DNA from 2 places in the Alteromonas sp. BL110 genome. Region 1 is predicted to be linked to the other one. Evidence: riboswitches for the same ligand, from Rfam matches in the RefSeq annotation. Region 1 holds a riboswitch; the other holds the start of a gene.
The links. A riboswitch is a leader RNA that binds a small molecule or an ion and turns the genes downstream of it on or off. The one in region 1 is predicted to bind thiamine pyrophosphate.
Positions count from the first base shown of each region.

Region 2: another riboswitch for thiamine pyrophosphate. It lies ahead of D1814_RS02385 (TonB-dependent receptor); the one in region 1 lies ahead of thiC (phosphomethylpyrimidine synthase ThiC).

Region 1 is NZ_CP031967.1:1,594,227-1,597,649, forward strand. It holds gene D1814_RS06950 (heme biosynthesis HemY N-terminal domain-containing protein) at 1-578, shown strand, start outside; TPP riboswitch at 694-805, shown strand; gene thiC (phosphomethylpyrimidine synthase ThiC) at 1,120-3,030, shown strand; gene thiE (thiamine phosphate synthase) at 3,027-3,423, shown strand, end outside.
Region 2 is NZ_CP031967.1:533,785-537,207, forward strand. It holds gene D1814_RS02385 (TonB-dependent receptor) at 1-1,367, opposite strand, end outside; TPP riboswitch at 1,423-1,526, opposite strand; gene D1814_RS02390 (acyl-CoA thioesterase) at 1,656-2,081, opposite strand; gene D1814_RS02395 (GNAT family N-acetyltransferase) at 2,141-3,423, shown strand, end outside.

The sequences.
Region 1 (3,423 bases):
AGCTAGGTAAGTGGCAGGTGCTTCAAGAGAATTTATCAGGCTGGCGTAAAGCCTTGCCTAAAGCTGACTACACCGCGTGGAGCCAGCGTATTGCTAAGGGTAAGTTTGCAGAAATTGCCAGTAAGCAAGGTGCCGTTGAGCTTAAATCGTATTGGGACACCCTGCCCCGTAAGCTGCGTCACGACGACGCTTATCGCGCCGCTTACGTTCAACAGCTACTTGACCAAGGCATGCATGCCGACGCTCAGGATTTGTTAGTTGAATGGCAAAAACGTGGACCGAACAGCGCCCTATTCCCGTTGTTCACACAGCTTAATATTCCAGATGCATCGCCATCATTACGTTTACTTGAAAGCTGGATAAAACAGGACGAAGAAAACGTTGAGCTTTATTCCACGCTAGGCCAAGTGGCGTTTAACTCTGGCGATGATGTGTTAGCTGAGAAAGCTTTGCTTAAAGCCACTAAAATGCAGTCGCGTAAAGAAGATTTATTGCTGCTATCTGCCATTAGTGAGCGCAAGCATGACACAGCCACCGCCCTTCAGCTTTACAAAGAAGGTCAACAACTAGCTAGCTAAATGAATATTCGTTTAGCTTTCTGGTAGTACTTGTATTTCAACTAAAGTTGAAGCTATAGTAAAAAGGAATTCTCAATTCGGGCTGCTTCAGCAAAAAACAGCCCGAATTGAAACAAACAACTTGTCGGAGTGCTTCACTGTTAATCCAGTAAGCTGAGACCGCGAAAGTGGGATCCGTAGAACCTGATCAGGCTAGTACCTGCGAAGGGAACAAGAAAATACAATGTGTACGATGTTAAGCAACAGTTTGGCATTGTGAAGCAAGGTTAGAATTTTAGTGGTTTGCTTGGCACTTTTATAACGGGCACTAAGCGTTAATTTTGAGATAAAGCATCAAATTCCAACGATGCCATTTGCAACTCAAAGTAAATTGCTCCAGACCTTAAGAGCAAACAACAGTAAAAGGTAACGGGCTCATTCTTAGCATCTTTACTTTCAACCTTACTACAGTAGAGGTTTACTCCTCTTAACACTTACACACTGTATTCTCCTTCACTCCTGACAAGCATTTTTAGAACCTATTTTTACAAGGTAAAATGCTATGTCGAACAGACGCGAACAACGCCAACAAGCTCAGCAATTCATAAATGAACTAGCGGGCGAAGCTTACCCAAATTCAACACGCCACTACGAGTGTGGTAGCCGCGACGACATTCGCGTGGCCATGCGCCTTATCCACCAGCACGACAGCTTAGTCGGTGGCACCGAAGAAAACCCTATCTTAGAGCCCAACCCACCGATTCCGGTGTATGACACTTCAGGGCCCTACGGCGACCCGCAAGAAAACATAGATGTACACACGGGTTTAGCACCACTTAGACAAAAGTGGATTGAAGAACGCAGCGATACTGTCGAATTAGAAGGCGTTTCATCAAGCTTCGCGAAAGAGCGAGAAAACGACATTTTTACCGAAGATTTTCGCTTTATTCGAAGCCGCAAACCACTAAAGGCAAAAGCAGGCAAAAACGTAACCCAGCTTCACTACGCAAGACAAGGCATTATTACCCCTGAAATGGAGTACATTGCCATTCGTGAAAACATGGGCCGCCAAGCCATTAAAGATGCCGAGCTTACGCAACAGCACAAAGGCGAGCACTTTGGTGCGAATTTACCCGACACCATTACGCCTGAATTTGTACGCCAAGAAGTAGCCGCAGGCCGTGCCATCATTCCATGTAACATCAATCACCCCGAACTAGAGCCAATGATTATCGGCCGTAACTTCCTGGTGAAAATAAACGCGAATATTGGTAATTCTGCAGTAACGTCATCAATAGAAGAAGAAGTAGAAAAGCTAGTGTGGTCTACGCGCTGGGGCGCCGACACCATCATGGACTTGTCTACCGGCAGAAATATTCACGAAACTCGCGAGTGGCTGCTACGTAACAGCCCAGTTCCTCTTGGTACCGTGCCCATTTATCAAGCGCTAGAAAAAGTAAACGGTGTAGCCGAAGACTTAACTTGGGAAATGTTTAAAGACACGCTTATCGAGCAAGCTGAACAAGGTGTGGATTACTTTACCATTCACGCAGGCGTGTTGCTTGAATACGTTCACCTTACCGCAAAACGGGTAACTGGCATTGTATCGCGGGGCGGTTCGATAATGGCAAAGTGGTGTTTAAGCCACCACCAGCAAAGCTTCTTATACGAACACTTTCGCGAGATTTGTGAAATTTGCGCCAAGTACGATGTGGCGCTGTCACTTGGTGATGGCTTGCGCCCCGGCAGCGTGGCTGATGCTAACGACGATGCGCAGTTCTCTGAGTTACGTACCCTGGGTGAGCTAACTAAAATTGCCTGGGAATACGATGTTCAAGTAATGATTGAAGGCCCAGGGCATGTACCAATGCACATGATTAAAGAGAACATGGAAGAGCAGCTTACGCACTGTCACGAAGCGCCGTTCTACACGCTCGGCCCACTTACTACAGACATTGCACCTGGCTACGATCACTTCACATCAGGCATTGGCGCCGCCATGATTGGTTGGTTCGGTTGCGCAATGCTTTGCTACGTAACCCCTAAAGAGCATTTAGGGTTGCCTAACAAAGAAGACGTTAAGCAGGGGCTTATTACCTACAAAATAGCAGCTCATGCTGCCGACTTAGCGAAAGGCCACCCCGGCGCGCAAATACGCGACAATGCCATGTCGAAAGCGCGCTTTGAGTTTAGGTGGGAAGATCAGTTCAATTTAGCCCTCGACCCCCACACTGCTCGTGCTTATCACGATGAAACCCTGCCTCAGGCGTCTGGTAAAGTTGCGCACTTTTGCTCTATGTGCGGCCCCAAATTTTGCAGCATGAAAATTTCTCAAGAGGTGCGCGATGTCGCTAAACAAGCAGAGCAACAAGAGTTTGAGAAAGAAAAAGGCATGAAAGACATGGCTGATGCGTTTAATCAGTCGGGTGCTCAGCTTTATCACAGTGCAGATAGCAAGGTAGAGTTGCCATGACAAACAGCCACCAAAACACATCCATTTCACAGCCACCTTGTGCGGGGCTGCCAGTGATATGGTGTGTAGGCGGCGTTGACTCGAGTGGTGGCGCGGGAATAACCCGCGACGCCATTACGCTTGCCGATTTAAACGTTCATGCCTGCGTGCTAACCACTCAGCTTACCGTGCAATCAAACCTGCAGTTGCTGAATAAAGAAAGCGTGAGTGCATCTGCGTTAAATCAGCAATGGCAGGTGCTATACGAAGATACACCACCACGCGCTATTAAGATTGGCGCCATAGCAAACGATGAACAAGCGCTGTTGCTATGCGCACGTATTCAGTCGTTAATAAAGCCTCGCCCCTTTGTGATATGGGACCCTGTGCTGTCATCGTCATCTGGAGGCGTGT
Region 2 (3,423 bases), 1.1 Mb from region 1:
CGTGAAATGCTGCCGTAGTAGAAGTGATCGCCTTGCGTATATTGAAGCGCTACTTTTCCGCCAACCATGGTGGTGTCAAACGCGCGTGTAAGTTGGTTGTTATCGGCGTAATCGAAGTCATAGTTTTCTACTCTCAACCCAGCTACAAGCACTAAGTTGTCCTTCAAACGGCTTTCTGTTTGAGCGTAGATGGCGGTTGTCGTTGGCGTATATTCACTGGCAAAGTCGCTATCAAGGTATGTATACTGACGCAGCAGCTTTTCTTCTGTGTTTTTATAAAATACGCCTAAGGTCCAATCTGTCATACCGTCGAAAAGTGCTGCACTGTCAGACGACACAAAACGCAACTCACCGGTTTGGGTTTCAACATCACGGTAGTACGCATCGAAAGAAGTGTAACCCCACGGGTGAAAGCCAGTGAACGTCCAATCTTCATCGTAGCCATACGCAATGTTATGAGAGGCATGAGTGGCAATAAGTATGAAGTCTCCCGCGGCTGTGCTCGTTGTTGAGCGCGCGCTTACTGCGTGAGTTTGGTGTTCGTCAAAGCCCGGCTCATCAGACAGTGTTTTGTTGTCGTTATCAAGCGAGAACGCATCGTATCCGTTGTCAATATCGTACCAGCGGTAGGTAAGTGCAAGCGTGGTTCTCTCGTCTACGCTGCCTTCTACAGCAAAGCGCACAGCAGTTTCATCGATATTATTGGTGTCACTTCTATCTAAAAAAGTGTTTTCTACAAAGCCATCGCTACGGTTATGCACAAGTGCAACGCGGTATCCCCAATCGGAATTGATATCGTCGCCCGTTGCCCCTTCAATACGATAACTTTCTTTGTTACCAATTCGTGCTTCTACGTAGTCTGGCGCATCGCTGCCTACGTTGTTACTAGAAAGCTTAACAGCTCCGGCGAGTGCGCCTGTGCCGTAAAGCGTAGCCTGGGGCCCGCGATAAACTTCTAACTGCTTAGTATCAAAGATAATGCCTGCTGCGGCAAGGCCTGAAAAATCAAATTCATCGACAATAAAGCTCACAGAAGGGTTGATTGGTTCAGCAAACTGACTACGCTCACCAATACCGCGAATTTGCACAAAGCGGCCACGAGATGCACCTGCTGCAAAATTAACATTTGGAATGCTGTTCAACACACTGTCAATATGGCTTGGCTGCCTACTGCGAAGACGCTCTTGGTCTAAAATAGTCGCACTAGCACTTAGCTGGTCAAGTGTTGTTTGTCGAAAATCACCAGATACAACGACTCGTTCAATATCAGAAGGCGTGTTTTTTGACGTGTTGTTCACTGCAGATTCTTGTGCATAGGCAGCAACAGAACTTGCTAGCAATGATAGTGTGAAAAGTGTTTTATACATGGGATCTCTTGTTCTTATTGAAGAAAAAAGATCCGGGTCTAACGGCAGGTGATAAGGCTATGCTGTGAACCATCCCTACGCCGGTATTATCCGGATCAGGTTTAAGGGTTCCCACTTATGTGGATCTCAGACCGAAAACGGACACCCCTTGGTATAGCGTTGGGCTACTCAAATAGTAACCTCAACATCTGCGACGGAGTCTACCAGTTCAATACACGCCGTCAAGCAGATAAGACATTAAGCTAAGGTCATAATTTTTATATGATATAAGGCACTCAGAGCCCAAGGCTATTCAGCGTTAATATTCATATTAAGACGACGTACTTCATCATCAGTCTGTGCTTTCAAACCTTCTAACGTTTTGCCGTGTGCCGTTGGTTGACGAGTATCTGGGTCAACCTTTACGAAAACAATGTCATCTGCAAAGCAGATAGTCTTTTTAGTGGCCTTATTGCGCACTAGACAACTTACGGTGATAGATGACCGGCCTACCGCCTTGGTTTCCAGACCAAACTCTACAATATCACCTTGCATCGCCGGCGATTCAAAACTAATTTCGCCAATATGCTTGGTCACTAAACAGTTGGTCTCTAACTGACAGATTGCCCAAATGGCAGCCTCTTCGTCTATCCATTCTAACGCGCGGCCACCGAACAAAGAATTGGCGTAATTAAGATCATTTGGCATAACTAAACGCCGGGAAAGAAAGCGCATTCGAATTCCTCACAATAAATCGCTACTATAGCGCAAGATTATACCGAAAAAACTGATTCATGGCGCTAAATCAATTACGCGAATGGCTTCTCGCTCCCTACTCCGAAAATAGCGGTGAGAATAGCTGCAAAAACGGCTCACACCTATCAGACATAAATTACCCAATTCACCGAAGAATGCTGGTAATTTCTGGTAGTGATGCTTATTGTCAAGCCGCATTATCCATTATTACAACTTTAGCTGATGAAATTGCATCTTTGAGCGTAGCGACCTTTACTAGTACTGAGCTAAAGGGAAAACGACGGAAAAAAGTGCTAGGCAGCGAGTACGATATTGCGACATTGGACTGTAGGGATTCTTTTAAGCCCGGCGATGCAATGGCAGTGGCAGGCATAGTAAAACGCCATGGGTGCTTAATACTTATCTGCCCTGAGTTTAAACAGTGGAGCAGTAGTGCTTCAGTCTCTTTTCTATCAGAAGGCTTTACAATCACCCATAGCCGATACGTGGCACGCTTTATTGAATGCCTGCGTACAAATGCTGACATAGCAATACTTAGCGAATCTACAGCTAGGCTTCCGGATTTAACAACCTATCGAGTGGAGGAACCTTCATTAGAAAGGGCTTATAGAGGTTCCCTATTTAAATCCAAAGAGCAAGAAAACGCATACGGCCATTTGTATCAGTCTTACTCATTAAATAAGTTGAACGCCTTGGTCACTGCTCCAAGGGGAAGAGGTAAATCTTCTTTGTTAGGTATATTTATTGATAGCGTAATAAGAAAAGGGAAAAACGTTTTGCTTACTAGTGAACAGCGTGAAAACGTTGCTAACGTAATGTCTCAACTTCACCGATTCGATGACGCCGAGAAAACAGTCAGTCAGTTTCATGACACCGACTCTGAAAATCAGGAGCAGCGATCCGCTGGCGAACGAAGAACGTCCTTAGGCTCTGTGAAATGGGTACCACCTGACAGCGAACTGCTTTACAGTGCAGATAATACGACTTATGACCTGGTTGTGATCGATGAAGCCGCTTCAATGCCCCTCCCAGCCATAAACCGTATAATAGCGAATAACACTCAGTGGATTTTGAGCACAACGCTGCAAGGCTATGAAGGTTCGGGAAACGGCTTTATTCATAAACTCATTCCCAATTTGCCTAATGGCAGCATTCATTTAACACTGTCGACACCACTGCGATGGTTTGATAACGACCCTCTTGAAGCATTTTTTAACAGCACATGTTCGTTTAAGGTCAACTCTGCGGGCGATAACCTCACAGGTGTTGAGTCAGAAGATAGCCGCGAACTAATAAAAAGATGCAATTTCTGTTTGAGCTC